Linked DNA regions of Kordia antarctica. The protein of the gene in region 1 binds, or shares a complex with, the protein of each later gene. Links are inferred from orthologs where the notes say so. Each region holds a gene or a part of one and is shown on either strand. Other genes may lie near its edges. The genes, in order: meaB and scpA.

Region 1 (16,001 bases):
TTAAAAAACTTAGAAACACACGAATTTTACTTAAATCCAAAATATAACTTATATGCGACTGCCAAAAAAATAGACACAAATACAACCTATTTGTCAAGTATTTTGAATACGCAAAAAAAGATGACTTTTACAGAATATCTAAACAACCTTCGCATTCAATATACACTTGACAGGCTTGAAAATGATAAAAAGTTTCGGATGTATACCATAAAGGCAATTGCCAAAGAAGTAGGCTATAGGAGTCATGGTTCATTTTCGCGTGCATTCAAATCAAAAACAGGCGAAAACCCATCTACATTTCTCAAAAAAATACGCTAAAAAGGTTGTTCAATTTATAAAACAGCAATACTATTTCAACATTCATTACATACAGTTATGTATCTTGTATGAAACTAATACAAATTCTCATATGAAAACGAAACGAAAACTTTTAAATCTCAAAAAAATACAAATAGCAAAAATAAATTCATTTAGTATTCTTGGTAAAGGAACTGTTCAAAATTCTACACAGCCATGTACTATTGATAACTCAAGAACTCCAAAAGGAGGAAGGAAAACGCTAACAGATTCATATCAACTAGATTGTGAAACTGGAGATATATAAACTGCGAAATCTATTTTTTACATATAAAAGGCTTCTTGAAATCGTTTCAAGAAGCCTTTTTGTTCATTAAATTTTATAGATATTATTTGAAAATCTATAATTTACTAAAGTTTTGTATTGGAAACTTACATGTCGCTACCACAAGTGTATACTTGTAGGCAACCCCAAATCAATTGACAACATGCTGGTCCTGTAACACGTCCTGCACAATCGCATCCGCACTTTGATGAATTGCATCCGCTTGCACCACCATTAATTTGACTCTGACCTTCTTTAGAAATAGCTGTTGCTCCTTTAATGTTTAAAATGTTGTTTTTCATGATATTTAAGTTTTAAGTTGTTTTCCTTACTCTTTTTGAGGTTTTTCAGGGTTCACCTTTAAGTTATATTTATATAATACCAAATAAACTCTAAAATGATAGTTTAAAATCGTTTCTATTTCCTTTCTGCTTCAACATAAAACAGAACCGTAGCTATGTATTGGAAACTTATATTTCGCTGCCACAAGTATACACTTGAGGACAAGCAATAGTCCACTGGCAACATTTTGGTCCTGTAACACGTCCTGCGCAATCGCATCCACAACCACTACAGTTTGATGACCAACCTGCACCACCATTTATTTGACTTTGATTTTCTTTAGAAATAGCTGTTGCTCCTGCGATGTTTAAAATGTTTTTTTTCATGATATTTAAGTTTTAAGTTGTTTTCCTTACTCTTTTTGAGGTTTTTCTGGGTTCACCTTTATTTAGATTTTTAAATACTGTTAACAAGTATATATTTGTGGACAAGCTGTGTACCATTTACAATATTTTGGTCCAGTAACGCGTCCTGCGCAATCGCATCCGCACTTAGATAAATCGTAACCAGCGCCACCATTTATTTGACTTTGATTTTCTTTTGAAATAACTGTTGCTCCTACGATGTTTAAAATGTCTTTTTTCATGGTATTTTAGTTTTAAGTTGTCCTTACTCTTTTTGAGGTTTTTCAGGGTTCACCTTTTTATAATATTAAAAATACGATTCATATTTCGAAAATAAAAGGAGTCTAGTACACAGTTTACAAATTATAGCTGTTCAATTTATAAAATGGAAAGGATAAATTAGGCTAGAAATGTAGCTGTAAAAGCAAAAGTGGACTATATTTGCCATTTGAAAAAATAACCAGTGATTTTACAAAACTACACCAGAGAATTTGCCTATAATTTGAAGCTTGCATCTCCAATTATCTTGGGAATGCTAGGACATACATTTGTCGGTTTTGTAGATAATGCAATGGTTGGTCAATTAGGAACTGCGGAACTTGCAGCAGTTTCATTAGGTAATAGTTTTCTGTTCATTGCCATGTCAATTGGAATCGGTTTTTCAACAGCAATTACAACATTAGTTGCAGAAGCTGATGCTGAAGGCGATACCGCGAAAGTAAAAGGCGCGCTCAAACATGGTTTAATCCTTTGTACTATTATTGCAATTATCGTTTTTGTTGGTGCTATTATGTCCAAACCGTTAATGTACATCATGGATCAACCAGAAGAAGTTGTCGATTTAGCAATTCCGTATCTAAACTTAGTTGCCGCTTCCTTAATTCCGTTGATTATATTTCAGGCATTTAAGCAATTTGCAGATGGTTTATCGCAAACAAAATACGCCATGTGGGCAACATTATTGGCAAATGTAGTAAACATCATTATCAACTATTTTTTAATTTTTGGAATCTGGATTTTCCCTAAATGGGGAATTATTGGCGCAGCAATCGGAACCTTAGTTTCACGAATAGTCATGTTGGTATTTATCTGGTTATTATTACGTTACAAAAACAAATTTAAAGAATACGTTACCAATTTCAACTTTAAAGAAATTAAAAAATCAGTATTAAAAAAGATTATCTCCTTAGGTTTTCCATCGTCGTTACAAATGCTTTTTGAAGTAGGAATTTTTACGGCTGCCATTTGGTTGTCAGGTATTTTAGGGAAGAATTCACAAGCGGCAAATCAAATCGCATTAAACCTTTCTTCCATGACGTTTATGGTTGCAATGGGATTAAGTGTTGCGGCAACAATCAGAGTAGGAAATCAAAAAGGATTGCGTCGTTTTGGAGAATTACGCCGAATTGCATTTTCTCTTTTTCTATTAGTGTTGATTATTGACATATTTTTCGCAATCATGTTTATGGTGTTTAATAACTGGTTTCCAACCTTATATATCAACGAAACAGATACTGTAAACTTTGTAGACAATCAGGAAGTAATTATGGTTGCGGGCAAATTACTCTTAGTTGCTGCATTCTTTCAAATTTCAGACGGAATTCAAGTGGTTGGTTTGGGTATTTTACGCGGTTTACAAGATGTTAAAATTCCGGCATTCATCACATTTTTCGCGTATTGGATGGTTGGTTTTCCAACTTCGTACTATCTCGGATTACACACCGAATACAAAAGTGCAGGAATCTGGGTGGGTTTACTCGTCGGATTGACCGTTTCTGCAATATTATTGTATATTAGATTCAATTATTTATCAAAAAAACTTATTAAAAATCAAGCTATTTATGGAGTTTCCTAAATTTTTATTGGGCGATAATACAGATTATCCCGATGCAATTTTCATTATACATACCGAATTCCCAAGATTCATCATCAATCTAGAAAATGATGAAGTAGAATGGTTAGAAGAATTTGATAAAGAAGACGAAAAAGAATTGGCTTCTGAATCCGAAAATTTAATCCAAGCCGCAAACGACTTTTATGATCGCGAATTATCTAGATATGACGATTAATCCTAAAAACAATTAACAAATGAGAACACCTTTACTACTAATATGCATATGCTTGTGCATTTTTACTTCTTGTAATACTGAACCAGAACCATTCGTAACAATTCGCTCAGAAGTCTACAACCAATTAGCAACAGAAACAAATAGTGAATTAGATTCAATGATTACCAAAGTCGCTTCTATTGAAAAGCTTCAAGAATTTAATACTGCAGTCAAAGTAATTCATACCAAAGATGAAATGGAAATTATTTCTGCTATTATTGACACTTCTATTGAAGAAGAAATAAACATAGATTCGTTGAAAATGACAGAGAATAACACATTATTTATTCATAATAAAAATAATGTTAATTACGATTCATTCCGTAAAACAAATGCTCAACGAGCTAGAACTGGCTATAGTTTGAAATTTCCTACATCAACCTATGATACAAGAAATGCCAAAGAAATTTGGGAAGAAGCTATGCAAAAAAAGTCTAGCATTGCAGTTATGGATTCCATTACTATGAGCGAAAAAGTTCGTATTGAATCGCGTTATCACAAAGGTTTGAATCAATTAAAAGAAATAGATTATGTAGTTTTGGTACATGATGCTTTACTTATTCCGCCTGTTTTAGATGCTACAAATAAAGAATTTATTAGTGGTTACATTTTGACACACGCGTTCGTATACGACTTTAAAACTCTTGAGAGAATTGAACAAAAAATGATAATTTCTTCAAACGGAGATCAAATTTCTTTTTATACAACAAGTAGTAGTACAAGAGTCAATGAGCTTTCGCTTGAAGGAAAAATACGAAACGATTTAATCAATAAAAAGAATATTGCTGTTGATTCTACTTTTAGATTCAATAGGTAAATAGTTGGGTATATAATAAATATGATCGATCAACTCATAAATTACGACAAAGAATTATTTTTATTCTTAAATGGACTCGGAACGCCAACTTGGGACGGTTTTTGGATGTTTATCACGGATAAATACTACGCAATTCCGTTGTATGCTTTTTTGTTGATTCTCATCTTAAAAACACACAATAAGAAAGAAATATTCTTTACACTTGTATTGGTAGCATTATTAATTACAATTACCGATCAAACCGCAAATCTATTCAAAAAAACACTCTTTTTACGTCTAAGACCTTGTCACACAGCTGATTTAATAGATCACATGCGATTGGTGAAAACGACTTTAATAAATGGTAAATTAGAACCTTATTGTGGCGGACAATTTGGATATTTTTCAGGTCATGCTTCCAACGCAATGGCTTTAGCTACATTTATTGGCTTGGTTTTACGTAAACACTTCAAATACATCGTATTCATACTTTTATTTTGGGCTGCATGTGTTGGTTATAGCCGAATTTACATTGGCGTACATTTTCCTGGAGATGTACTCACAGGAATGATTTTTGGTGGAATTTATGGCGGAATTATCTTTAAATTACAACAGTTTTTGATTCGGAAATATGCTTAAATTTTATAGATTTTACTTTAGTGCAGTTTTGAAAACATTGTTAATGAATTGATAAATTGTATGTTAATGATGTTCATTTCACTAAATTTATGACTTAACCAAATAAAATTTATATTATGAAAAAAAGTAATCTGACATCATTAAAACTTAACAAAGATTTAATTTCTAGTTTACACGTGAATCAACTCAATGGAGGAAACTGGACAAATAACTCTTGGTGTGCTTGTGAAACAGAAAGAAATTGTACAGACACCGAATGTCATACCGTTTGGGATTGCGAATTGTAAAAAACAGAAAATACATGAATTAAGCGAGCTTCGGTTCGCTTTTTTTATGCTTGAATATGTTTTAAAATTTCAACAAATCCAATAACTGTTGTGCAGCATGAAACGGAGAAATTGTGCTGTTTTCGGTAGCATTCAAATATTCGTCTAACACACTTTTTACGTGTTCGTTGTTATAAAAGTTATGTTTCAGGCGTTCTTCAATGGTTTGTAACAGCCAAAAACGATTTTGTTGTTTTCTATGATTTTCAAAGTAATGATTTGCTTTCGTCGTTTCACAGAATTCCGAAATTAGTTGCCAAACATCGTCAATTCCTTCATATTTCAAGGCGGAAGCCGTAACTACTTTAGGAAGCCATTCAGAAGCTTTCTGCGGATATAAGTGTAATGCGCGCTTAAATTCAGTTCGCGCTATTTGCGCACGTTTTATGTTATCGCCATCGGCTTTATTAATCACAATAGCGTCAGCCATTTCGATAATTCCACGTTTGATTCCTTGCAATTCATCTCCGGCGCCAGCCAATTTTAACAATAAAAAGAAATCTACCATACTATGAACGGCAGTTTCACTTTGCCCAACGCCAACAGTTTCAATCACAATTGTATCAAAACCACACGCTTCACATAAAATAATCGTTTCACGAGTTTTTCGAGCAACGCCACCAAGTGAATCACCAGAAGCTGACGGACGAATAAAAGCATTTTCATCCTTTACTAAATCTTCCATTCGAGTTTTATCGCCTAAAATACTTCCGCTAGAAATTGAACTACTTGGATCAACAGCTAACACGGCAACTTTTTTGCCCAAACCTGTCAAATGTTTTCCAAAAGCTTCAATAAATGTACTTTTCCCAACACCTGGAACGCCTGTAATTCCTATGCGAATTGACGTATTAGCATGTGGCAAACATTTCTCTATAATTTCGGTAGCTTTCGCTAGATGTGTCACACTTTTACTTTCTACCAACGTAATTGCTCTGCTCAAAGCCACTTTATCATGATTCAAAATTCCTGTAACCAATTCGTCTACCGAAGGTTGTTTTCTTCTGTTCTTTTTGATAGTATCCACCGAAGTTTTGCTGATAAAATCTGGTTTGGAAATCCCATCTTTTTCATGTAAGGCTGATGTATGTGTTTTTTTAGAAGTCAAAAGTTTGATGAAATTTAAGCTATAAAAACGAAATTACGATATTTTTTTGTTTTTGATTGAAGAATTAAAAGATTGAAAGATTTAAAAATAGACTCGCTTCATTTCGACTTCGCTCAATGCAAGTGCTTTTAGTATTTTGGTATGTTAGTATATGAATTATTTACACATTAGATAAACTTATAAATCTTTCAACTTTTAAACAAAAATTTTGCTATCTGACTCTTTGCAATTTCGGATTATGATTCGTCATTGCGAAAGTTTTGAAAAAACTTGTGGCAATCTGTTTCTCGATTTACAGATTACTTCACTATCGTTCGTAATGACGAATCAAAGTATCTAAGAAAGTCTAAAAATCCAAGAAGTCCAATAATCCAGGAAAGTCTCTCCATGAGTAAATTCTCGCGAAAGCGAACATATTATAAAGTTTTAAACTATAAAACGTATTAATTAGCACGTTTTTTTTACATTATTGCAACATTCTAAAATATGTTACGTCTTTAGAGATGTATAGCAATTAACCAAAACCAGAAAACAGTCAACTTGAGTATGTTTCAAACCGAGCTCATCAAGAAGTGTAAGAATAACGACAGGAAAGCGCAACTGCATTTGTACAGGCAGTATTGTGAAGGAATGTTTATTGTTGCCAATCGATTCTTGAAACATACAGAAGATGCCGAAGATGCAATGCAAGAAGCATTTATTAACGCATTTCAAAAAATTGATCAATTTAAGGCTGAAGTCAGTTTTGGTGCATGGTTAAAAAAGATTGTCATTCACAAGAGTTTAGACAAATTACGTGCTAAACAAAATTATTATCTAACTATTGATGAAGCGCACTTAGAAATTGTTGCCGATGAAGATAGTTGGGAAACAAGTGATGAAACCACGTTGGAAGAAGTAAAAAACGAGATTGAAAATTTGCCTGAGAAATATAGAATTGTAGTAATGCTTTTTTTACTTGAAGGCTACGATCATCAAGAGATTTCGGAAATATTAAATATTTCAACAACGGCATCACGAACACAGTTATTACGAGGAAAGAAGAAATTACAGCAAGCATTAAAAAAAAGGAACTATGGGACAGGATATTAAAGATTTGTTGAAAACAGAACCGTTACATATTCAAAATGAATTGCCTGACGGACATGAAGCACGTTTTTTAGATCGATTGGATACAGCGATGTCACCAAAAGAAAAGCCAACGAAAAAGCGTTCTTTCTCTTTTTATAAAATTGCTGCGGCTGTACTTTTAATTGTGAGTTTAGGAGGTTTGACTTATCATCAATTGCAGCAAAAACCTGACATTTCAGGAGAAGAAGTTGTGAAAACTGATACTGAAACCACTAAAAAATCTTCGGTAAGCTTAGGCGATATTTCTCCCGATTTAAAAAAGATTGAAGATTATTATGTAGCAAACATCAATTATGAATTGACACAAGTAGAAGTTTCCGAAGTTGGGAAACAATTATTTAGTAGCTACATGGAAAAACTTTCTTTGTTGAATGAAGAACAAAAAGTGCTTCAAGAAGAGTTGAACGAAATAGGACCAAACGAGCAAACTATTAATGCTATGATTGATAACTTACAGTTTAGACTGAAATTGCTATACCAATTAAAGGAAAAATTGAACGAACTAAAAAAATCAGAAAATGATGCATAAATCAAAAATGAAATCATGTGTATTGATCGCTTTGTTGATCATTACATTTGGATATTCGCAATCAAAAAAACGAACAAAAAAGGAAGTTTTCACCGTAAATAAAGATGTTACGTTAGAAATTAATACGTCGCATGCTGATGTTGAATTTGATACTTGGAATAAAAACAAAATCGAAATTACTGCTACTATTGAAATTGAAGACGCAACCGAAGAAGAGATAGAAGCGTATTTTAAAAAGTGGAATTTTGAAGCAATAGGAAACAGCGAAAAAGTAACGGTAACTTCTAAAGGAAGCAGCTCATTTTTTGGCGAAAGCAGACAATTTACATTATCAGATCCAATTATTATTGAACAACTACAAAGACCATTAATTTTTGAAATGCCTGAAATCCCAGAGATTCCTGAGTTGCCAAATTTAGTGATGGAATCTATGGAAGGTGTAAAGTTTGATTATGAAGCGTATCAAAAAGATGGAGAAGCGTATATGAAAAAATGGCAGAAGCAATGGAAAGATGGCTTTGATGAGAAGAAGTTTAAAGAAGGTATGGAAAAGTGGAAAGTTGAGTTTGAGAAGCTACAAGAAGAGCGAGATAAATTGCGGAAAAGTGTAAATGAAAAGCAACAAAAGGGGCTTGTAGAAATTCAAGGAAAAGTTGTTGCTAAAGGAAGAGCATTCAATAAGCAAGAATTGCTAAAACAAAAAGAAGAGTTATTGAACAGATTCGAATTAATTCAAGAATCAAACTTGCAAAATAATCGTGTTATTAATCTTAATAGAAATGGAAACGAAAGTGATGTTTTCTTTATCTCATCAGGAAATAAACATTATAAAGTAAAGAAAACCATCAAGATAAAAATGCCAAAGAAAACCAAGTTAAAACTCAATGTTCGACATGGAGAAGTAACGTTGGCGGCAACAAGTGAAAATGTAAACGCAAAGCTGTCTCACGCAGCTTTGTATGCAAATGTGATTAATGGTGCAAATACGACGATAGAATCGTCGTATGCGCCTATTCATGTAACTAGATGGAATAATGGCACATTGAAAGTAAATTTTGTGAATACAGTAGATTTACAATTTGTGAATGCTATTAATTTAATGTCAAATTCGTCCAAAGTAAGTTTGGGAACGCTAGGAGAGAAGGGAATTATTAGTGGAACTTTTGGCAAATTATTGATTCATAACGTTAGTGATAATTTTAAAACGTTAGATATTATTCTCGAAAATACAGATGCGCGCATTCAATTGCCTGATGCTGCTTTTAAATTGTATTATATAGGTTCAAAATCTAGTATTTCGTATCCAGATTCAGTCATTGGCACTGAAAATAAAACACAGTTTAATACTATTGTTCGCGGATATCAGAAAGTGAATACTTCGGGAAGTGAGATTAATATTAATGCAAAGTTTAGTGAGGTTTCGTTGAAGGGGAAATCGTAATTTAGGTATTAGGTATTAGGCATTAGGCATTAGGCATTAGGAATTAGGTTTTCTCGCGATGCTCGATTTTTTAGTTTATGAGTTTATCGGTTTATAAGTTTACGCTAATAACTAGAAACCAGCAACTAGCAACTAGCAACAAACCTACGGCAAATAAATTTTATTTTTAATAGCATAAATTACCAATCCAATTCGATTTTTTACACTCAATTTTTCGAATAATGCATCACGATATCCATCAATCGTTTTTGGACTTAAACACATTTGATCTGCAATTTGCTTGTATGTCATTTCCGTACACACCAACTTCATAAAACAGATTTCATTTTCTTTCAGTTTTGCGCCATTATTTCCTTTTCCGCTTAATGAACCAATTAGAATATTCGTGACATGTTTTGAATGATAAAAACCATTGATAGTAACTTCATTCAGTGCCATTTCTAAGACACTTTTTTCTACATCTTTCATCAAATATCCTTTTGCACCAGCGCGTAACATTTGAATTATGGTACGTTCGTCTTCTTCAATAGAAAGTCCTAAAACGTCAATATTTGGAAAATGTTCCGTAATCCAAGTCGTAGTTTCAATACCATTCATAATTGGCATATTAATGTCCATTAAAACAATGTCTGGCGGATTTGAATTTTCTTGCAAGCGTGTAATTAATTCTTTTCCATTTTTGCATAAATAACTTACCTTAAAGCGATCAAATGAATCGACTAAGCCGCCAATGGCTTGTGATAATAATACATGATCTTCAACGATTGCAACGGAATATGTTTTCAAAATTGTGTGATTTTTGGTGGTTGTTTAAATATAATTGAAAGATTAAATTATTAAAAGATTTAAAAATTAATGTTCCTAAAAGTAATTCAAATTACGATATTTGAAAGCTAAAGATAATGAATAATCGTTAGGTTTGTGCCTTTTTCCAATTCAGATTCCAATTCGATTTCTGCGCCAATTAGTTTTCCTCTACTTCTCATGTTTTGTAATCCGATTCCTTTGGTAAGTTTATCATTTGATGCTGAAAAACCTTGTCCATTGTCTTTTGCGGCAATTGTCAGTTTTTCAGGTGTATACGTCAGCGTTACGTCAAGCGTGGAAGCTTTTGCATGTTTAATGGTGTTTGAAAAGAATTCTTGCAAGATTCGAAATAGAATAATTTCAGCTTTATCATCAATAATTTCTTCGTCGCCGTTTATGGTTAACGTGGCTTCAATAAAATTTAACCGATTAAAACGTGCGACTTCCAAACCTAAAGCTTCTGGTAACATAAGATTTTTCAAAGCATCTGGATTGATGAGTTTTGAAAGCGCTCGTAACTCTGTCAAACTCTTTGAAATGGTATCACTAACTTCCGCGACATCTTCATTTCTATCTGCTATTTGATGTAGTTGTATTTTAGCCAACGTCAGAAGTTGTCCGATATTATCGTGCAATTCCCAACTTATATTTCTAAGTGTTTGTTCTCGGATTTCTATTTGTGTCTCTGCAATCGCGTTTTCAAATTCTCGTTGCGCTAATTGCCTTTCGGACAAGAGTTTGTTCTTTCGCTTGATGAATACCAAGAAAAGTATAATAATTACAACAATAAGTAAAATAAAAACTATTGTTGCAATAACAGCTGCTATCGCTGCTAAGGTTGTTGTTTCTCCACTTTGTAACTGCATATAAAACCTATAATATATGATATGTTAAGAATTAAACTTAAGCTCAAAGATAGAATATTCATCCATTCAAAATTAGCTTCATATGTCTCAAAAAAATACTTTCTAAAAATAAGCCAAGGTATAATACCTATATTGAATAATAATACTCCTACACTAATCCAAAATAGAAGATACCTAGTCATAAATAGTACTCTTTCTGAGTTCAAAATTTCTACAAAATAGAAAATTATAGTTATAATTAGAAAGCATGATCCAATAATAAATGGAATAGATACAAGGTTTGAGTAATAATTTTCAATAAAAATTCCATTTAGTATGAAAAAAATGGCATATGTTAAACTAAAGTAGATTACAATTTTCTTGTATTTTTTTCTATTCAAGAAATGCCAATATACTGAAAAAAGAAAAAGAAAATTTATAAAGAGATAAACATTATAATAAATAAGATTATCGTGTGTTAGAACATCCGCAATATATTTTCCTATAAGTTCATTTACAACAACATACCATAGGAATATTAAAAAATATCTCAGATATGAATTCTTATATTTATAGAAATAAATGCTACCTATTATGGCAGCAGTTATTTCTATATAAAGTGTTATATCTTTTATTGAAAAAGTAAATTGATTTAAGAATTCATTCATGAAATTTTATTCAAATAATTATCCTCTCGGCGGTGGCGGACTTAATTGTCCTAAATTAAACGATAGACTTGTACCATTATCATCATCATTTTCAGCACTTGATTTTTGAACTAAGTTTTCACTTGTTTTATGACCTAAACTTAAATTAGCTTCATTCGCTCTTGTATCTGCATTATGTTCATCTAATAACAATCTTGTGATTACTTTATATCTACCAACTAATGGAGATGAAGGATCGTTTGGAATAATTGAAAAAGGTAAATTTTTCATATTATGATACTCTTCAGATAATTTTGTATCAACAGTAGGTGTAAAGAAGACTGTTTGTTGATTAGGATAATCCTTATGTTGATTATATTTTCCAAAATATACCCGAACTCCAGAAATCTCAGGATTTTCTGGATTTACTTTTTCTACATTATCCAAATATTGAATATAGTTACGGATTTTCTCTATTGAAAACCAAGCGAATTGTGTTTCTTTAAAATCAGGATTAGTTGTTGTTCCTTGCGAAGGATCATTTAATTTGGCTACATAGTTTTCATGCAAGTTTACAGCATCAGTTACTTCAATGATGCCCTCAGGAGCTTTCGCATCAGGATTTCCATTGTTGTTCTCACTTAATTTTTTACAAATAAAATAACCAATTGCAATTCCCACGAGTAAAGCAACAATTATTAATGGTACTGAATTTTCCATAAGGTTGTAGTTTTGTTAGTCTGTTTAATTTTTGTTAAAATTAACCAAACTTTCGAGAAAAAAAATTTGTATTTGAAAAATGGGTGTTTTTCCCTTTAACTAAAAAGTGATAAAAGAAATAAAGTGGAGAAAATGACTACAAATGTGTAGAATGTTGAAAATTATGTGTAGATGGTATGTGAAAAAGAAAATCAATAAGATGTTATGAAGAAATAAAATAGGCTTGGAGGAAGTTATTTTTTAATTGTTTACTGGCGGTGGAGATAATTGCCCCATATTATAAGTCAAGCTTTCATCATCATCAGTAGTAGAAGTTTCTTTTGAAAAGAAATCATTTTGTATAAAGGTTTTCAGTGATTTCCCTTCAATATTAATAATTGTTTGTTGTTGTGCACTCGCAACTAGAAAAACCGTTTGCGCGTTTGATTTTAATTCCAAACTTGGATCAGTATTATACACACCAAAAAATACATCAATACCAGTAATTGCTAAATTATGATTCGTAGATTTCTTTTGTAGATAGTCAATATATCCTTTCATTTCTTCCAACGAATACCAAACCGCTTTTGTGTAATAATCCTTTTTGACTTTAGCTTGAAACGGCTGAATATATTGTGTTTGATAGGTGTTAAAAAGTGTTACAGCTTCATTAAAAGACAAATAACCATTTGTTGATAATACTAAGTTTTCATCATTTTGCGAGCTATTTTGCAATTCTAAAGAAGAATTAATATGTTTAAATGTTAGAAATTTTCCGTTTTCAATAGTGAAAGATTCTTGATAATCTAGCGTTACATTTCGTGTAGACGGCATTAAAAACGTTGTTCTTTTGCCATTTGCATCAGTGCCAAAAATAAAACTGAGACCTGTAATCGGAATGTTTTTAGAAACAGCTATAGTTTCTAAATGATTGATATAAGTATCTAAAGTTTCAAGTTCAAAATGAATTGCTTTGTCTTTAAACGTAGTTGTTGATTTCCCAATTTGAGAAAGTCGCGTGCTGTGATCGTTCTGAAAAAGTGTGGCTGCATCTACGTTAGAAATAATCTTTGCAGGTATTTCTAACGCTGAATCGAGTAGTTCTTCTTCGTGTTGGTTATGTGTATTACAACTTAGGAAAAGTGTCGCACAGACAAGTCCTAAAGAAGCAAATGATAACATTCTTTTCTTCATGGTGGTTAGTTTTTGATATTAATAATTGATATGAATTATGATTCCACTTTTCAGCAGAATTGATTCAACGTACGGTTTTGAGTTCGTCTTTACAGACTTCTCATACTTGAGTTTTATTAAAAATTGCGACTTGGAGGTGTAATTACTATTTAAAAGTAATAAAAAGATTCTACCGATTTGAAGAAGATGTGTATCTGTCGTTTTTTTATGTGTAATTGTCATCAAAACGCACACTTTCAATTTATAGATATCAGAAAAATGAATCGTATGTAAAATTAGAATTAGGCATTCTGTTTGTAGAAAGATAGACTAAAGTACTCGAAGCAAAAAAACCGACAAGGTGAGTTGTCGGTTTTGAACTTTTATATAATTATTTTCATTGTTAATGATGACCTCTTGGTGGCGGTGGAGAGAGTTCTCCAATATTAAAAGTTAAACTTCCATCCATATTTTCATCACTTTCTTTCGCAATAAAACTATTTTGAGCAAAACCTTTCAATGATTCCCCTTCAACATTAATAATAGTTTGTCGTTGCGTACTTGCTGCTAAGAAAACAGTTTGTGCATTTGATTTCAATTCCAGACTAGCATCATTATTATACACACCAAAAAAGACATCAATACCTGTAATTGCTAAATTATGATTCGTAGATTTTTTCTTTAGATAGTCAATATATCCTTTAATTTCTTCCAACGAATACCAAACCGCTTTTGTGTAATAATCCTTTTTGACTTTAGCTTGAAACGGCTGAATATATTGTGTTTGATAGGTGTTAAAAAGTGTAACAGCTTCATTAAAAGACAAATAACCATTTGTTGATAATACTAAGTTTTCATCATTTTGCGAGCTATTTTGCAATTTTAAAGAAGAATTAATATGTTTATATGTTAGAAATTTTCCGTTTTCAATAGTGAAAGATTCTTGATAATCTAGCGTTGCATTTCGTGTAGACGGCATTAAAAACGTTGTTCTTTTGCCATTTGCATCAGTGCCAAAAATAAAACTGAGACCTGTAATCGGAATGTTTTTAGAAACAACTATAGTTTCTAAATGATTGATATAAGTATCTAAAGTTTCAAGTTCAAAATGAATTGCTTTGTCTTCAAACGTAGTATCTTCTTTTCCAATTCGTGTTAATCGTGTAGTTTGATCGTTTTGAAAAAGTTTCGCCGCTTGTGTATTGGAAATTATTTTCGTAGGAACTTCCAACGCTAAGTCTAATTGTTCTTCTTCTGCTTGGTTTTTTGTTTCGCAACTCAGGAAAAATGTAGCACATACAAGTCCTAAAGAAGCAAATGAGATCATTTTTTTCTTCATAATTTAAAAGTGTTTAATTCGTTAAAATTGAAAAAACGCGTTTTCTGTATGTAATTACTTTCTAAATGTAAGAAAAAGATAATGATTCACAAACTATTTTTTGTAAGCGTTGCATATTCTTTGTGAGCGTTGTGTTTTTGAACTTGAACTTGAATTTGAATTTGAAATGGAAGATGCTTAAATATCGAATATCAATCAAAGAATATCGAATGTTGAAGTTTTTTTAATTTGAGACTAAGTTAACGTATAAAAAAAACCGACAACTAACGCTATCGGTTTATACTATAAATTATGGTTTCGCAATCATTTTTCAATCATTGAATACTTCAATCTTTCAATCAAACTAATGCGCATCTTTTTTCAATAATTCTGGAAATTTCTTTTGAAAACGCTTTAATCTCGGGACAGAAACACCTCTGATATATCCATTATTCGGATTGTTTGCTTCGTAATCTTGGTGATATGCTTCTGCATCGTAAAAAGCAGTGTATTTTGTTATTTCTGTAGTAATTGTTCCGCTGAAAACTTTATCCGTTTTTAATTTTGAAATGTAATCATCTACGATTTTTTTCTCTTTAGAATCTTTATAAAATATAGCCGAACGATATTGTCTACCAGCATCCGGACCTTGTCTGTTCAGCGTTGTTGGATCGTGCGAACCAAAAAATACTTTCACTAAAGTTTCATATGAAACGACTTTTGCATCATAAAATACTTTTACCGCTTCCGCGTGATCTGTTCTTCCAGCACTTACCAATTGATAATTAGCAGTTTCCGCTTTTCCGCCAGCATAACCAGAAACAACTTCTTTCACGCCTTTTACGCTTTCAAAAACAGCTTCCACACACCAAAAACAACCGCTTGCAAAATAGGCAGTTTCATACTTTGCCAAATCTTGTTGTGTCATTTTTTCTTTGTGTACAGCTTCTTTCGATGTTGTATTTGAGTTGCAACTTAATGTAAAAAAGAGTACGGTTATAAAAGTTAGAGATATCGATTTCATGTTAATTATTTTTTATCTAAGTCGAATCAAAGGTAAAAACTTACGGAACGACTTAAAATTTGGGTTACTTTTAACATCTGTAAAGATACGAATTCTGGTATT
Region 2 (15,995 bases), 4.5 Mb from region 1 along the record:
TTTTTCATTTAAGTTATCAATGCCAAAAATATTCTCACTTATTGTTTTTCCTTTACTTTTTATATGTAAATCTTCTTGGTTTTCAGCCAAAAACTTTCCAATCTGCGCATGAACATTTCTAAATGGTTCAGTCTTATAAGAGTTTAGAAATTTCACATATTCTAATTCGAACCGTTTTGAAAAGGATCTAATAAATTCATGAGAATCGAAAACTTCTTCTGGAATTTCAGGAATAATTTCATCACGTATAATAGTGATTTGATCTGCCATAAAACTTGGTATACTCATAATTGATTTATTTTAAAATGTTTTGTGACTGCTTCTAGCTTACCGCCAGCGCGAGTTTTTCAACTTGTACCGATGAAAACTTAGAAAAATAAACTTAAGAGAATATTTTTGCCACGAATTCAAGAATGTTTTTTTGCTGCTTGTGAAAATAAACTCTCAAAAGTGATAAAAATAACTAAGTTGTATGACAATCGTTAGCGCAATAATAACAACCATTTGTTTTATCATAATGACCTTTTGCTTTTTTGACAGCATCTTTGCAATTATCAAAATTCCCTAAATAAATTCTATTTTCTTCTTTGGGAAGCCAACTGCATCCAGATGTATGCACTTCGTGATCTCCGTTAGATTGTGAGTTTTTGTTAACGTAATAATTAGCCATATCTTATTTTTTAAATGTTATATTCAAAGTTAAGTTATATGGTATTGAGAACTTTACGGGATTCCGTATGTTTGTTTTTTTTTGCCAAGAATTCACAAATATTTCAATTTGTTTGTCGGCACAAGTTGAAAAAATTTCGCTAGCGTGTGTGTCATTAAGAGGAGGAAACAACGAAGTAATCTGCTTGTCGAGAAACAGATTGCCACAAATTTTTGCAAAATTTTCGCAAGGACAGTAATGAACTATGTAGGTTACGATTTTATTTTTAAATCACTTTTACATTTTGAGTTTCAAAGCACTTCTCGATACAATTTTCTCCATTACATTACAAAAATTACTCGAAGAGACGATTGTAATCGTCTAAGAAAGTCTAAGAATCTAAGAGCGACAGCAAGTCTAAGAAGTCCAACAATCCAAGAAGTCTATATTATCTTAAAATCAACGTTTTAATCAAATCTTTGCCTATACTTTCATTCAGCAATCGAATGATTTTTTCTTTTCCGTAACTCAATTCTTCTCGTAAAACCGCAGAAGATAACGAAACATGAAGCGTATCATTTTTAAGAATAACATTCGTCGTATATGTATTCACACCATTTCCCATCAATTTTGCCCAAGCATCACGCGCGTCAATTTTGTCCAAACCGTCTTCTAATCGGTGTTCCGAAACAAAATCTTTCAATACTTCGCTAATGGTTCTATGTTCAGTGTGTCTTTTCTTCAAAATACTTATAATTTAAAAATCTCGTATGATTGATGAATCTCTTTTACAATGGCTTCCGTTCTGTCTACATGCGTGTCGCTGATAAATAATTGTCCAAAATCGTCATGATTTACTAACGACATTATTTGTGTCACACGTTCTTCATCCAATTTGTCAAAAATATCATCCAACAATAGAATAGGAGTGACGTTGACTAATTGCTTTATGAAATCGAATTGCGCTAATTTTAAAGCAATTAGAAATGATTTTTGCTGTCCTTGACTTCCAAATTTCTTAATCGGATAGGTTTCTATCGCAAATAATAAATCGTCTTTGTGCGCGCCAACACTTGTATATTGCAATACTTTGTCTCTGGTTAAATTTTCTTCTAACAAAGATCGAAAATCTTTTTCATGTAATTGACTTTTATAACTGATATTCACATTTTCTTTTTGGTTAGAAATTGCGTTGTAACGCGAAATAAAAATTGGCACAAACGCTTCTATAAACTTTCTGCGTTCAGCGTAAATTTTAGTACCTAAATCATGCAATTGATCGTTATAAATGCTAAGTGTGACGCCATCAAAAGTACTATTGAGCGCAAAATACTTCAATAACGAATTTCGTTGCGACAGCACTTTATTGTAATTGATAAGGTTTTTTAAATAGTGCTTATTGGATTGCGAAATAACGCTGTCCATAAACTTTCTTCGTGTATCGCTTCCTTCGATAATTAAATCGCGATCTGCTGGCGAAATAATCACTAATGGGATGAATCCGATGTGTTCTGACAGCTTATCGTAAGGTTTTCCGTTCCGTTTTACTATCTTTTTTTGTCCTTTCTTCAAAGAACAGATAATATTTTCGTCTCTTTCCGCTTTTTCGTAGGTACCATCCACTACGAAAAATTCTTCTCCGTGTTTAATGTTCTGTGAAGCCACAGGATTAAAATAACTTTTTCCGAACGATAAATGGTAAATAGCGTCTAACACGTTGGTTTTCCCAACTCCGTTATTCCCTACTAGACAATTTACTTTAGGATTAAAATCAAAAGAATTCGTGTCAAAATTCTTATAATTGATCAATGATAATTTCTTTAAAAACATGAAAATAGTAGCGTCATTACAATAAAAATGCAAATTATTGAAAAATAACAAATAAATAAGCTTTTAATTCTCTTAAAAATTTTATTTTTGCGCTCATTAATATACAATTTATGGCAACTTATAAGAAAAGAGGATATAAAGTTAAAACTAAAGAAGATAAAGAGAAAGATGTTTCTGCTGAACAATTAGATAGTACAACAGCAGAAGTCTTTAATACTTTAGATGAAACTGCGTCCAAAACGGAAGAATGGGTAGCAAAAAATCAAAAATATATCTTTATCGGTATTGGTGCGATTGCTTTTGTCCTTTTAGGATACTTAGTGTATAGCAAAGTATTTGCTGCACCAAAAGAAGCAGAAGCTGCAAACGAAGTATTTAAAGCAAATTCATATTTCGATCAAGCAATTAATGTAAATGTAAACGATCAACTGTTAAAAGGAATTGCAACAAGAGATTCTTTATTTACATTAGCATTGAATGGTGGAGAAGGAAAGTTCGGATATTTGAACATCATTTCTGAATATCCAGGTACAAATGCAGCGAACTTAGCAAATTATAGTGCTGGAATTGCATATTTAAACTTAAATGAATACAAATTAGCAATCAAGCATTTACAAGAGTTTTCATCTGATGATATTATTATCGGAGCGAAAGCGAAAGGTGCTATTGGAGATGCATTTGCACAGTTAGGGCAACAAGAAGACGCTTTAGCACATTATGAAAAAGCATTTAAGCACAGCGCAAATGATGCAACAACACCAACCTATTTGTTAAAAGCTGGAGTTACGGCTTTAGATTTAGGCGAAGCAGGAAAAGCTTTAGGTTATTTCAATAGAATTGAAAATGAATATGAGAGCTTTAAGAATACAGCAGACGGAAAAATGCTAGATATTTATATAGGAAAAGCAGAAGCTTTGAAAAAATAATATGGCAACAGTAAATAAAAATTTATCTACTTACGATAAAGCTACAATCCCAAATGCGAAAAATTTTCGATTTGGGATTGTTGTTTCTGAGTGGAACGAGAATATTACCGAAGGACTTTGTAAAGGCGCAATTGCTGCATTAACAGAGAATGGAGTTACAGAAGCTAACATTATCCGTTGGAATGTTCCAGGAAGCTACGAATTGGTGTATGGAGCAAAACATATGCAGAAAACGCAAGAAGTAGATGCTATTATTGCGATTGGAAGCGTGATTCAAGGAGAAACGAAACACTTTGATTTTGTATGTAGCGCAACTGCACACGGAATTAAAGACTTGAATGTAAACTCAGATATTCCTGTAATTTTTTGTGTGTTGACAGATAATACGTTGCAACAAGCAATTGATCGTTCTGGAGGAATTCATGGAAATAAAGGAATTGAAGCGGCAATTGCAGCTATTAAAATGGCAGCATTGCGAACCTTTTAATTAAGATTCTTTTCAAAAAAATATATAAACCGTTAAGGAAATTAATTCTTTAACGGCTTTTTGCATTCTAATCCTGAACTTGATTCAGGATCTTTCACTCGTTGACTGAGCATTATTGAAATTTAAATATATTTTGATTAAAAATACCTAGCGTGTTGCTATTCTTCTTCGTTAGAATTTTCTATTTCTGGAAGTTTAAAAAAGCTAAATGCGGAACTTCCGTAGTTTTTAGAAAAGTTAAAGTTTGCTACATCTTCCAATTTGGTCTCTTTGGCGTGTTCTATAATTAGAAAACCATCTTGTAAAAGTAATTCTCTCTCAAATATAATTTCTGTAATACGCACAAATTGTTCTTTGGTAAACGCATATGGTGGATCTGCGAATATAACATCCGATTGAAGACGCGTTCGTTCTAAAAACTTATAAACGTCGCTTTTAATCGCTGTAATATCTAGTTCAAAAGCTGTCGCCGTTTTTTTAATAAAACTTACACAACCGTAATCGCCATCAACTGCAGTAATCGTTTCAGTTCCGCGCGAAGCAAATTCGTAACTAATATTTCCAGTTCCAGCAAATAAATCCAATACGCTGATTTCATGAAAATAAAAATGATTATTTAAAATGTTGAAAAGTGATTCTTTAGCCATATCTGTCGTAGGTCGTACAGGTAGCTTTTTTGGAGCAGTGATTCTTCTTCCTTTATGTTTTCCTGAAATAATTCGCATCTAAAAATTTGTTAGTAAGGTGAAATTACGGTGACTTTCTGGTTTTTCAATATGTTCATTGAAATTGAATGGATACTTTTTTTTCAGAAAATCCACATTGCGCACATATGTATACGTAACGGTGTATAAAACATCTTCTTTAGAAACATCGCCTAAAAAGTAAAGTTGAAGCGTATCTGTGTTCAATCCTAATTGTTCTATCGTAAAAAGTAAATAGTAAATAAAATCTTCTGAAGTTGAGTATTCGAAAGCATTGTAAAAGAGTAGTTTTTTGTTTTGGATGATACAAATTTCAAATTGTTCCTTCTGAACATGCACATATACGGTAGCTTCTTCGGTATTCGTTGATAGTTGAAAAATATTCTCTATCAATACTGTAGCAAAATGTTTATACGTAAATGAACCGTATTTCTCAAAAAACAGATTGTTGATATTTACATACGGAATATACACATTTACCATGTCGTTATTCGTGATCACATCAAATGTAATATAATCGTTTGGTAAAATTTTGGTATTGTATTTTAGGTAATCTGCGAGGTTTTTATCAGAAAACAAAGGCTTTGGTACAAACGTCGATAAGGTATTGATATGACTCACCGTAACGGCTTGAAACGGCTGATTTAGTAGCTCTGAATGTTGCTCAAATATAGCATTTACTTCAGTTTCTAATTGCAGCGGATTTGTTACAGCTGTAAATTGAAAATGACGAAGCTCCGTAATTTCATTTTCAATTGTATGTAGGATACAAAAAGAAAGTCCATTCAGTGAAACCTGAATGGACAACTTTTGATATTCTGGTTGATTATTATTTTTTCTTTTTGCTTTCAATTTCATAGCTTGTTGGCCAGTTTCCGCTATCACTTACTTTATCAAGCGATCCAACGAAAATTTCTTTTCCATCAACTTGATCTACAGAAATGACTCTAGTTTCTTGTCTTAACAAGTCTTTATCTAAATCGTATAATACAAGAGTTTTATCCACAGAAACTTTAAATACTGGTGCTGTATAGCCATTCACAATAATAGAATCAACTTTCATTGTAAACTCCTGTTGGTCATTCTTCGCATACGGAACAAATTTCATTTTCTTATAACGATCAGTTCCTTTAAATAATGAATCTCTTACAGGTTCAAAACTTAAGGTATCAAGAATTACTTCTTCTTTTAGCTTATCAATTTTATAAACTTTATCAAAATACGTATAACTTGTATCTCTTTTTTCTACAATTGCAAACTGAGCAGTTTCTATAAAATTCTCTAAAGCTGTAAAATCTTTAGCATAATTTCCAGTAATTGTTTTGTGTGCTAATTGCGAATCTCTAATATCTTTCAAATTATGGATAACCGCACTATAGCGTTTTTCTTTTTCCTGCTTAAACTCAACAGGCGCCATAATTGACATATAAATCTTAAATCCGAAAAATACAGATGCTAACAAAAATACGATTGAAAATATGGGTCTCACTTTTCGTGGAACCTTTTTTTCAATTAAGATTAACAGTCCTATAGCTACAATTAAGGCTACGACTAAAATAATTGGAGTTTTCAATGCTTGGAATGAACCTTTTTCAACTACTTCTGCATTTTGGGCTATAGATAAAGCCGGTAGAAGTAAAAAAGCGGTTACGAATGATAAGACTAAATTGAATTTTTGTTTTACGTGTTTCATCTCTATTAAGAATAGTTTAATTTTAAGAACATCAATATACGCAAATCTACAATTTTTTTTGAATCGTAAAAGTATTTCATCAAAAAAAGCATTTTATATCTATAAATAATCAAATCATAGGCAATCATTCGATTTACTTTTCTACTTTCGTCATAAAATATTGAGTAAAAAGACGATAATTACTACAATTATGGATGCAACTACGTTTTACAAGTTATTGAAAAGTAAATTTCCACACGAAGTTACGCTCAAACAAGATGTAGTTTTACATAAACTTTCCGAATTTATTTATGGCGATGATAAAGATGCGTTGTTTCTTTTAAAAGGATATGCCGGAACAGGAAAAACAACAACTATTGGTACATTAGTTACGCATTTATGGAATACCAAAAAGAAATCGGTATTATTAGCGCCAACAGGTCGCGCGGCAAAAGTAATCAGTAATTACTCCAAACAACAAGCACACACAATTCATCGAAAAATATACTTTCCTAAAAAAGATAAAGGCGGCGGCGTAAGTTTTGTGTTGCAACCAAACAAACATCGGGACACGATATTTATTGTAGATGAAGCTTCTATGATTCCCGATTCGCCAAGCGATTCCAAACTATTTGAAAATGGTTCGTTGTTAGATGATCTAATAATGTACGTCTACTCAGGTCATAATTGTAAATTAATTTTAATTGGAGATACCGCACAGTTGCCGCCTGTAAAACTAGATTTAAGTCCAGCGTTGGACGAACGTACATTAGAACTAAATTACGATAAAAACGTTACTGTCATTGAGTTAGATGAAGTTGTGCGTCAAGATGCAGATTCTGGAATTTTAGTAAACGCGACAAACTTGCGTGAACAATTACGTGACGAATTTTACGCTGAGTTTAAATTTCAACTCTCCAATTTTCCAGATATTGTTCGGTTAATTGATGGCTATGAAATTCAAGATGCGATTAGCGATTCGTATTCCGATGACGGAAAAGAAGACATGGCAATTATTGTACGATCTAACAAAAGAGCCAACATTTACAATCAGCAAATTCGAAATCGCATCTTATTTAATGAAAATGAATTGTCTGCGGGCGATTATTTAATGGTTGTTAAAAACAATTATTTCTGGTTGCCACCAACTTCCGAAGCAGGATTTATTGCAAATGGCGATATTATTGAAGTATTAGAGATTTTTTCGATTAAAGAATTATATGGTTTTCGCTTTGCAGAAGTAAACGTACGAATGGTCGATTATCCAAATCAAATACCACTAGAAACGGTTTTGCTATTGGATACAATTAATGCAGAAACACCAGCATTACCGTATGAAGATGGAAACCGATTGTATCAAGAAGTCATGAACGATTACGCAGATGAAACTTCGAAATATAAAAAATTTCTAAAAGTAAAAGGCAACAAATTTTTCAATGCATTACAAGTAAAATTTAGTTACGCCATAACCTGTCACAAATCGCAAGGTGGACAATGGAAAACAGTATTCATTGAGCAACCATATTTACCAAACGGCGTTGGAAAAGAATATATGCGATGGTTGTACACAGCAATGACACGTGCCGAAGAAAAATTATATCTCATCGGTTTTTCTGATGAATTCTTTGTAGAATAATTAAAAAATTCTGTGTTAATTTAAAATAATTGTATTTTTGAGATCATAAAAGCAACACATTTGAAAATTATAGCAATGATTCCGGCTCGATATGCAGCTTCTCGATTTCCTGGGAAGCTCATGCAAGACTTGAACGGAAAAACCGTCATTACCCGAACGTATGAAGCAACTGTAGCTACCGGACTTTTTGAAGAAGTATACGTAGTAACGGATAGTGACGTAATTCGTGAAGAAATCATCAGCAATGGCGGAAAAGTCATCATGAGTCAAAAACAGCACGAATCTGGAAGCGATCGTATTGCGGAAGCTGTACAAAATGTGGAAGTTGATATTGTAATCAATGTGCAAGGCGATGAACCTTTTACCGAAAAAGAAAGTCTGGAAAAAGTAATCAATGTTTTTTATAAAGATCCAAACAAAGAAATAGATTTGGCTTCATTAATGGTGCAAATCAAAGATTGGGACGAAATCAAAAATCCGAATACGGTGAAAGTCATTGTAGATCAACGAAACTTTGCATTATACTTTTCACGTTCACCAATTCCATATCCTAGAGACGAAAATGCAGGCGCGAAATATTATAAACACAAAGGCATTTATGCGTTTCGCAAACAAGCATTGCTAGATTTTTATGAATTGCCAATGAAATCCTTGGAAGCTACTGAAAAAATTGAATGCATTCGCTATTTAGAATTTGGGAAGAAAATAAAAATGGTAGAAACTACGATAGAAGGCGTAGAAATTGATACACCAGAAGATTTAGAACGCGCAAAGAAACAATGGAAATAAACTACGATACAATAAAAGTGATTGCTTTTGATGCCGATGATACACTTTGGGTAAACGAAACCTATTTCAGAGATGTAGAACATAAATTTGCGCAATTGTTATCCGCATACGAAACCGAAAACACGATTGATCAAGAATTATTCAAGTTGGAAATGAAAAATCTTCCGATTTACGGATACGGAATTAAAGGTTTTGTGTTGTCTATGGTTGAAAGTGCTATTGAACTTTCCAACGGGAAAATTTCAAACAAAGTACTTTCCGAAATCATCGAATTAGGCAAAGAAATGATTGAAATGCCAGTAGAATTATTGGATGGAATTGAAGAAGTATTAGAACAATTAAGCAAAAAGTACAGATTATTAGTCTTAACGAAAGGCGATTTGCTCGACCAAGAACGCAAGCTTGAAAAATCTGGCTTGACCAAATATTTTCATCATGTAGAAGTGATGAGCGATAAAAAAGAAAAAAATTACACAGATTTGTTACAGCATTTAGAAATAGATGTAAACGAATTTTTAATGATTGGCAACTCACTAAAATCAGACGTTTTGCCAATTGTAAACATAGGAGGAAAGGCGATTCATGTACCATTTCACACGACTTGGCAACATGAAACAGTTTTACCAAATGAAGAATCTGACGAATATATTGTTGTAAAAAATATTGTTGAAGTGTTAAACTATTTGTAGTGAAGAAGTTAAATGTACACACATGGAATCGTAGAAAACATTTTGAGTTTTTCAATACGTTTCAAGATCCATTTTTTGCAGTTGCTGCGCCAATGAATGTAACGAAAGCACATGAATTTGCAAAAGCTTCTGGAAACAGCTTTTTTGCAGTCTATTTGCACGATTGTATGAAAGCAATCAATGAAGTGGAAGCGTTTCGATATCGGATTGAAAATGATACTGAAGTTGTGATTCATGAGGCAATTCACGCGTCAGCGACGATTATGCGACCTGACAAAACATTTGGTTTTTCGTTCATTGATTATGATGTGAATTTTGAAAAATTTAGGAAAAACATAGAAGCTGAAAAAGAACGAATTATCAATTCAGACGACTTGTTTCCGCCAAAAAATAGTGAAGATTGTATCTATGTTTCAGCGTTGCCTTGGGCAAGTTTTACAGGACATAAAGAGCCGTTTCACGGAAGAAAAGAATCGGTTCCAAGAATAGCTTTCAGTAAAATGGAAGTAGAGAAAACAAAGAAAAAAATGACGGTTTCAATATCGGTAAATCACGCATTGATGGATGGCTATCATGTAGGACAGTTTACCGAAAAGTTTCAAGAATATTTGTTGAAACACTAAAGAAACTATCATAATATTTATATTTACACTATTAAACTAACAAACTATGCAGTATAGAAACTTTCCAATGGTTCCCAGAGTAATTTTCGGAAGAGGAAGTTTTAACCAGATACAAGAAATTTTGACGCCAAAACGTGTAAACACAAAAGCGCCATTTATCTTTTTGGTTGATGAGGTTTTTCAAGACAATCCTTGGCTAATAGACAGAATTCCACTTCGTTTTTTAGATCAAATTATATTTGTATCAGCAGAAGAAGAACCCAAAACGTCGCAAGTAGATGCTTTGGTGGAAGAATTGAAATCGCGTTTTACACAAAATCCGTCAGGAATTATCGGAATTGGTGGCGGAACGTTGCTCGATATGGCTAAAGCTGTCGCAATAATGTTGACCAATGAAGGAAGCGCTGCCGATTATCAAGGTTGGGATTTGGTGAGTAATGAAGCCGTATATCATGTTGGAATTCCGACAATATCAGGAACTGGTGCGGAAGTTTCGCGAACTACGGTTTTAACTGGTCCAGAAAAAAAACTCGGAATCAACTCAGATTTCACACCTTTTGATCAAGTAATGTTAGATCCTGAATTGACGCGTGGTTTGCCGCAAAATCAATGGTTTTACACTGGAATGGATTGTTATATTCATTGTATAGAATCGCTCACAGGAACCTATTTGAATGCGTTTAGTCAGAGTTATGGCGAAAAAGCACTCGAATTATGTAGAAACGTTTTCTTAGAAAAAAATGTACGTGATGAAGATTCAGAAGATAAATTAATGATGGCTTCTTGGCATGGAGGAATGAGCATTGCATATTCGCAAGTTGGAGTCGCACACGCTATGAGTTACGGACTTTCGTACTTATTAGGAACAAAACATGGAATTGGTAATTGTATAGTATTCAATCATTTAGAAGAATTTTATCCGCAAGGAGTTTCTGAATTCAAAAAAATGGTTCGTAAACATGATATTGAAATCCCAACAGGAATCTGTAAAGATTTAACCGACAAAGAGTTTGACAAAATGATTGACATCGCGTTGATGTTAGTTCCACTTTGGGAAAATGCGTTGGGCAAAAATTGGCAAGAAATCATTACACGTGAGAAGTTGAAGAATATGTATAAGAAAATGTGACTTCGACATGGCTCAGTCACCGCTTTTTAGATCTGAGTTTTTAGTATTGAGTATTGAGATTTTTTCGCTGAAGGCGAAAGAAATTATAAATTTTTCAAAGCGTCACTTCGAGTGGCAAATCTTTGATTTGTTGTATCGAGAAGTGCTAGTAATCTAAATAGTTTCATAAAAAAGGCAAGTTTTCGTTCTAGAGTTGTTTTCGATATAATTTTCTATCGAAAATCACTCGAACTGATGTTTTGAATTATGAATGTTAAATGCTGAATTTTAAATGTAAAAATTTCTTAATTCATCATTGCGAGTGAAACCAAGCAATCTGTTTCTTAATTTTAGATAAAAGATTTTTAATTTTGCTAGAAGCAAGAACTAAACACAAACTTCTCCCAATTACACATTAGAATCCTTAAAACTTCATTAAATTAGCCAAGCTATCAAAAAGAAATACTAAAAACTTCCCCAAAATGATGCGAGCAATTTACAAGTTTATCTATTTCAAACTCATGGGTTGGAAAATTAAAGGTGAATTTTCCGATGAAGTAAAAAAATGTATTGTTGCGGTTGTGCCGCACACAAGCTGGCACGATTTCTTTATTGGTTTAATGATTAGAAGCATCACTAAAAAAGAAATCAATTACGTTGGGAAAAAGGAATTATTTAAGTTTCCATTTGGTTGGTATTTTCGTTGGACAGGCGGCGCGCCAATTGACAGAACACCAGGACAAAACAAAGTGCAAGCAATGGCAGCTGTTTTTGATGGAAAAGAAGAATTCCGCTTAACATTAGCCCCAGAAGGAACCCGAAAACGCGTAGACGAATTGCGCACAGGATTCTACTATATTGCAAAAGAAGCAAATGTGCCAATTACGTTAGTTGCGTTCGATTTTGGCAAAAAAGAAGTCAAAATAGACAAACCATATTACCCAACAGACGACATGGAAGCTGACTTCGCATACATTTACAAATTCTTTGAAGGCGTAGTTGGGAAAGTTCCTGAAAAGAGTTTTCGGTACAATGGATAATATTCTCAATATATTAAAAAAACTTATAAACTTTACTAATAAAGCAAGTTACAAATACTACATTTCGTAGTATTTTTTTTGTGATAAATTTTGTTGACAATACTGTAAAAAATAGTTTTGTAGAAAATTCTTATTTATTTTTTTGATTTTTAATATGATTATTGTAATTTAAAGAGTTGAAAATCATGATTTTACACATGATTTCATTTGTCGTAGAAATAACAGGAATTCTTGTTATGCAGCAATTAAATACTATAATAGTCAATAAAAACGCCTATTGACACCTCGTAATTATGATAAATGGTGGAAATAAGTTGAAGCACCAAGTAAAAATAAAAAAGATACTTCGCGCTATAATAGTATTCTATGTTGCGCAGTGAGTGGAATACCAATGTGTCAACTTATCCAAAAATAAGGGCATAAAATAACCAACACCATGAAAAAAACAGTTAAATACTTATCAATGATTGCACTTGCGTTCGCCTTTTTACTAAGTGGCTGTACGAGCGATCAAGAAGCCACACAATCAAACGAAGAAAATGCAGCAAAATCGGAATTACCAATTATAGAAGCTGATTGGGTAGAAATTGGATACATAAAAGATGGAATGCCATATATAACATTCGATACGAAAAAAGCTTTGAATACACTTAGCGAAAACATGAAAAAATACGCTAACATCGATGAGAATTACACAAGTGTCTATGTCGCTAGTATAGATGAGGACTATAATTTACTCTTTGAAGGGAAAACATATCGGACTTCATTTTATGTAAAAGCGATAAAATCAACCGAAAAATTAGCAACAGAAGCTTCATATAGATTAGTAGTTGCACGTAAAATAACCTGTACGACTTCCGAATGTTCTCATGAAGCAACAGGATGCGCGGTAAAATATGATCCTGATAACCTTGACCTACCATATTGTTCTCCTTGTGCAAATGGAGGGAAATGTACTAAAACAGATATTAGTAACAGTGATGCAGTAGCAACTGGAGTATTCTAATTATCAATAAAATAGCTTAAAAATATACTTGAATTAATTCCTAAAATTGGAATTAAAAAGCAGAAAAATAAAAACCTATTATTTTATTTTTCTGCTTTTTTTATGTGAAGTTATACCAATTGTTATTTGAAATGAGCCTAAAATAATTTGAATTATAGTGCGTCCAGATGAAATTGAAAATTAAAGCATAGCATCGTTACGGTTTTATTTTATATTGAAGTATGGACGCAATAGAAACAAATTATTAGGTTCATTTTAAGTGATAATTGGTATTATTCTTCATTAATCAAAATCTCCAATAACTGAATCGCCGCTTCGCTAATTTTTGTTCCAGGACCAAACACGGCAACTGCGCCAGCATCAAATAAAAATTGATAATCTTGATGCGGAATTACGCCACCAACAATTACCATAATATCTTCGCGCCCGTACTTTTTTAACTCAGCAATTACTTGCGGAACTAAGGTTTTGTGTCCAGCCGCTAATGAAGAAACGCCTAAAATGTGAACATCGTTTTCCATGGCTTGCTTTGCCGCTTCCGCAGGCGTTTGGAATAATGGTCCAATATCTACGTCAAAACCAACATCGGCATAACCTGTGGCAACAACTTTTGCGCCTCTATCATGTCCGTCTTGTCCCATCTTTGCAATCATAATTCGCGGTTGACGACCTTCTAATTCGGCAAATTTGGCTGCCAATTCTTTTGCTTTTTTAAACGAACTATCGTCTTTTATTTCTTTGCTATACACGCCTGAAAATGATTTTATTTGTGCTTTATATCTTCCGAAAACAGCTTCTAGTGCATCTGAGATTTCTCCTAATGTTGCTCTTTTTCGTGCTGCGTCTACTGCCAACGTAAGTAAGTTTTCATTCCCAGATTTCCCTGCTGCTGTCAATTTCTCCAACGCTTCCGTAACTTCCGTAGCGTTTCGGTTCTCTTTCAATGTTGCCAAACGCGCCAATTGCGCAGTTCGAACGGTTTGATTGTCTACTTCTAAAATATGTAAAGGATCTTCTTTTTCGAGTCTGTATTTATTTACACCAACAATGACATCTTGTCCAGAATCTATTCGTGCTTGTTTTCTTGCTGCTGCTTCTTCAATTCGCATCTTCGGAATTCCTGCTTCAATTGCTTTGGTCATTCCGCCTAATTCTTCCACTTCTTCAATAAGTTTCATCGCTTTATTTGCGATTTCATGCGTCAGTTTTTCAACATAATAACTTCCTGCCCAAGGATCAACCGTTTTCGTAATCTTCGTTTCTTCTTGTAAATATATTTGTGTGTTTCGCGCAATTCGTGCAGAAAAATCAGTTGGTAATGCAATTGCTTCATCTAAGGCATTGGTATGCAAACTTTGCGTTCCGCCAAATGCTGCAGCAGAAGCTTCAATACAGGTTCGTGCTACATTGTTAAACGGATCTTGCTCTGTGAGACTCCAACCACTTGTTTGACAATGTGTACGAAGAGATAATGATTTTTGATTTTTTGGGTTGAATTGTTTCACGAGTTTTGCCCACAACATTCTGGCAGCTCTCAACTTTGCAATTTCCATAAAATGATTCATACCAATTGCCCAGAAGAAAGAGAGGCGAGGCGCAAAGGTGTCAATGTCCATTCCGGCAGCTAAACCTTTTCGGATGTATTCCAAACCATCTGCTAACGTATATGCGAGTTCAATATCGCAGGTTGCGCCAGCTTCTTGCATGTGATAACCAGAAATGCTAATGCTGTTAAATTTCGGCATGTGTTCCGATGTATATTCAAAAATATCAGAAATGATTTTCATTGATGGCGATGGCGGATAAATGTACGTATTCCGCACCATAAATTCTTTTAAAATATCATTCTGAATCGTTCCTGCTAAGTGTTTCGGATCTACGCCTTGTTCTTCTGCAGCGACAATATAAAACGCCATAATTGGCAAAACTGCGCCGTTCATGGTCATGGAAACCGACATTTTATCCAATGGAATTTGATCAAAAAGAATCTTCATATCTTCCACAGAATCAATGGCAACGCCCGCTTTTCCAACATCACCAACTACGCGTTCATGATCGCTGTCATAACCACGATGTGTTGCCAAATCGAATGCAACTGATAACCCTTTTTGTCCTGCGGCTAAGTTTCTTCTGTAAAAGGCATTACTATCTTCTGCGGTAGAAAATCCTGCATATTGGCGAATTGTCCAAGGTCGGCGAACAAACATTGTTGAATATGGTCCACGAAGATTTGGCGCAAGTCCAGCTACAAAATCCAAGTGTTTTACGTCTTGCATATCTGCTTCGCTGTACGTTGCTTTTACTTCAATGTCTTCCGCAGTTGTAAATACACTTTCTGCGTTTTTTGTTGAAATCGCTTTCGCTGAATTTCCTAAAGTGATATGTTGAAGATTTTTTCTAGCCATTTTATAATCTTATTTTTTGAAAAATTACTCTTGCTTGAGGCGTTCTTTTTCTAATTTCGTTGCTAAACGTCTTAAACTAATAGGAATGATTGCTACTTTTTTCACTTCATTTTTTGAAAAAGGTTCTATTTCCAAATCGTGTTTCATACGATCTTCCGAGTTTGGATATTTGTTAGTTCCGAGTAAAACTTCTTTCCCTTCATCAAATAAAGCTTGTTCTTTTTCGGCACTTTCTTTTATCTTTCGATAGATAGTTTCTGCTTTTAATTGCTTTAAGAAACCGCCAGAAGCTTCTATGTCTTTAAATAGAATCAATGCTTTTTCTGCAAGTTGATTCGTGATATTTTCTATGTAATATGCACCTTCTGTCGGATTGTTCGTTTTGTCAAAATAACTTTCATCTTTTAAGATTCTGAGTTGATTTCGAGAAA

Evidence for each region.
Region 2: the proteins of meaB (region 1) and scpA are in contact, whole or in part, in a crystal structure (PDB 8DPB), measured with the Methylorubrum extorquens proteins. The link is inferred for Kordia antarctica from one-to-one orthologs. Residues at the interface, in SOR26638.1 of Methylorubrum extorquens: Arg20, Ala21, Ala24, Arg25, Thr28, Ser32, Arg33, Arg34, His37, Thr98, Gly99, Gly100, Ser101, Ile102, Leu103, Lys106, Thr107, Ala110, Ala113, Ile114, Asp115, Arg116, Ala118, Phe119, Ile120, Arg121, Pro122, Pro124; in SOR27001.1 of Methylorubrum extorquens: Glu577, Glu578, Asn579, Asp580, Gly581, Arg582, Arg583, Arg585, His596, Ala604, Ser605, Ala608, Asp609, Gly611, Phe612, Asp613, Val614, Asp615, Ile616, Gly617, Pro618, Leu619, Glu625, Arg628, Gln629, Val631, Glu632, Asn633, Asp634, Glu661.

What each region holds. Positions count from the first base shown.
Region 1 is NZ_CP019288.1:670,782-686,782, reverse strand. Bases 4,243-7,213 are described here. They hold meaB (methylmalonyl Co-A mutase-associated GTPase MeaB), read right to left. Parts: upstream 6,286-7,213; coding sequence 5,200-6,285; downstream 4,243-5,199. Other genes in these bases: IMCC3317_RS02980 (RNA polymerase sigma factor), read left to right, coding at 6,832-7,213; IMCC3317_RS02990 (hypothetical protein), read left to right, coding at 4,968-5,138; IMCC3317_RS02995 (phosphatase PAP2 family protein), read left to right, coding at 4,255-4,851. In the rest of the region: IMCC3317_RS03035 (AraC family transcriptional regulator), read left to right, coding at 1-318; IMCC3317_RS03030 (hypothetical protein), read left to right, coding at 410-604; IMCC3317_RS03025 (hypothetical protein), read right to left, coding at 730-924; IMCC3317_RS03020 (hypothetical protein), read right to left, coding at 1,093-1,290; IMCC3317_RS03015 (hypothetical protein), read right to left, coding at 1,371-1,550; IMCC3317_RS03010 (MATE family efflux transporter), read left to right, coding at 1,772-3,163; IMCC3317_RS03005 (hypothetical protein), read left to right, coding at 3,150-3,377; IMCC3317_RS03000 (hypothetical protein), read left to right, coding at 3,397-4,233; more of IMCC3317_RS02980, read left to right, coding at 7,214-7,377; IMCC3317_RS02975 (hypothetical protein), read left to right, coding at 7,361-7,945; IMCC3317_RS02970 (hypothetical protein), read left to right, coding at 7,935-9,386; IMCC3317_RS02965 (response regulator transcription factor), read right to left, coding at 9,531-10,172; IMCC3317_RS02960 (sensor histidine kinase), read right to left, coding at 10,280-11,059; IMCC3317_RS02955 (hypothetical protein), read right to left, coding at 11,725-12,405; IMCC3317_RS02950 (hypothetical protein), read right to left, coding at 12,646-13,578; IMCC3317_RS02945 (hypothetical protein), read right to left, coding at 13,961-14,896; peptide-methionine (S)-S-oxide reductase MsrA, read right to left, coding at 15,240-15,899. UniProt on the Escherichia coli protein: Binds and hydrolyzes GTP. Likely functions as a G-protein chaperone that assists AdoCbl cofactor delivery to the methylmalonyl-CoA mutase (MCM) ScpA and reactivation of the enzyme during catalysis.
Region 2 is NZ_CP019288.1:5,154,696-5,170,690, forward strand. What follows is about bases 12,999-15,963. They hold scpA (methylmalonyl-CoA mutase), read right to left. Parts: upstream 15,565-15,963; coding sequence 13,432-15,564; downstream 12,999-13,431. Other genes in these bases: IMCC3317_RS21640 (hypothetical protein), read left to right, coding at 12,999-13,159; IMCC3317_RS21650 (methylmalonyl-CoA mutase subunit beta), read right to left, coding at 15,589-15,963. Also shown: IMCC3317_RS21565 (hypothetical protein), read right to left, coding at 1-288; IMCC3317_RS21570 (hypothetical protein), read right to left, coding at 464-670; IMCC3317_RS21575 (DUF721 domain-containing protein), read right to left, coding at 1,098-1,394; DNA replication/repair protein RecF, read right to left, coding at 1,400-2,479; IMCC3317_RS21585 (tetratricopeptide repeat protein), read left to right, coding at 2,590-3,405; ribH (6,7-dimethyl-8-ribityllumazine synthase), read left to right, coding at 3,407-3,892; IMCC3317_RS21595 (RsmD family RNA methyltransferase), read right to left, coding at 4,051-4,617; IMCC3317_RS21600 (DUF3822 family protein), read right to left, coding at 4,618-5,448; IMCC3317_RS21605 (hypothetical protein), read right to left, coding at 5,426-6,289; IMCC3317_RS21610 (ATP-dependent DNA helicase), read left to right, coding at 6,480-7,904; kdsB (3-deoxy-manno-octulosonate cytidylyltransferase), read left to right, coding at 7,980-8,693; IMCC3317_RS21620 (HAD family hydrolase), read left to right, coding at 8,684-9,382; IMCC3317_RS21625 (CatA-like O-acetyltransferase), read left to right, coding at 9,382-10,005; IMCC3317_RS21630 (iron-containing alcohol dehydrogenase family protein), read left to right, coding at 10,052-11,134; IMCC3317_RS21635 (1-acyl-sn-glycerol-3-phosphate acyltransferase), read left to right, coding at 11,596-12,153; more of IMCC3317_RS21640, read left to right, coding at 12,590-12,998; more of IMCC3317_RS21650, read right to left, coding at 15,964-15,995. UniProt on the Escherichia coli protein: Catalyzes the interconversion of succinyl-CoA and methylmalonyl-CoA. Could be part of a pathway that converts succinate to propionate.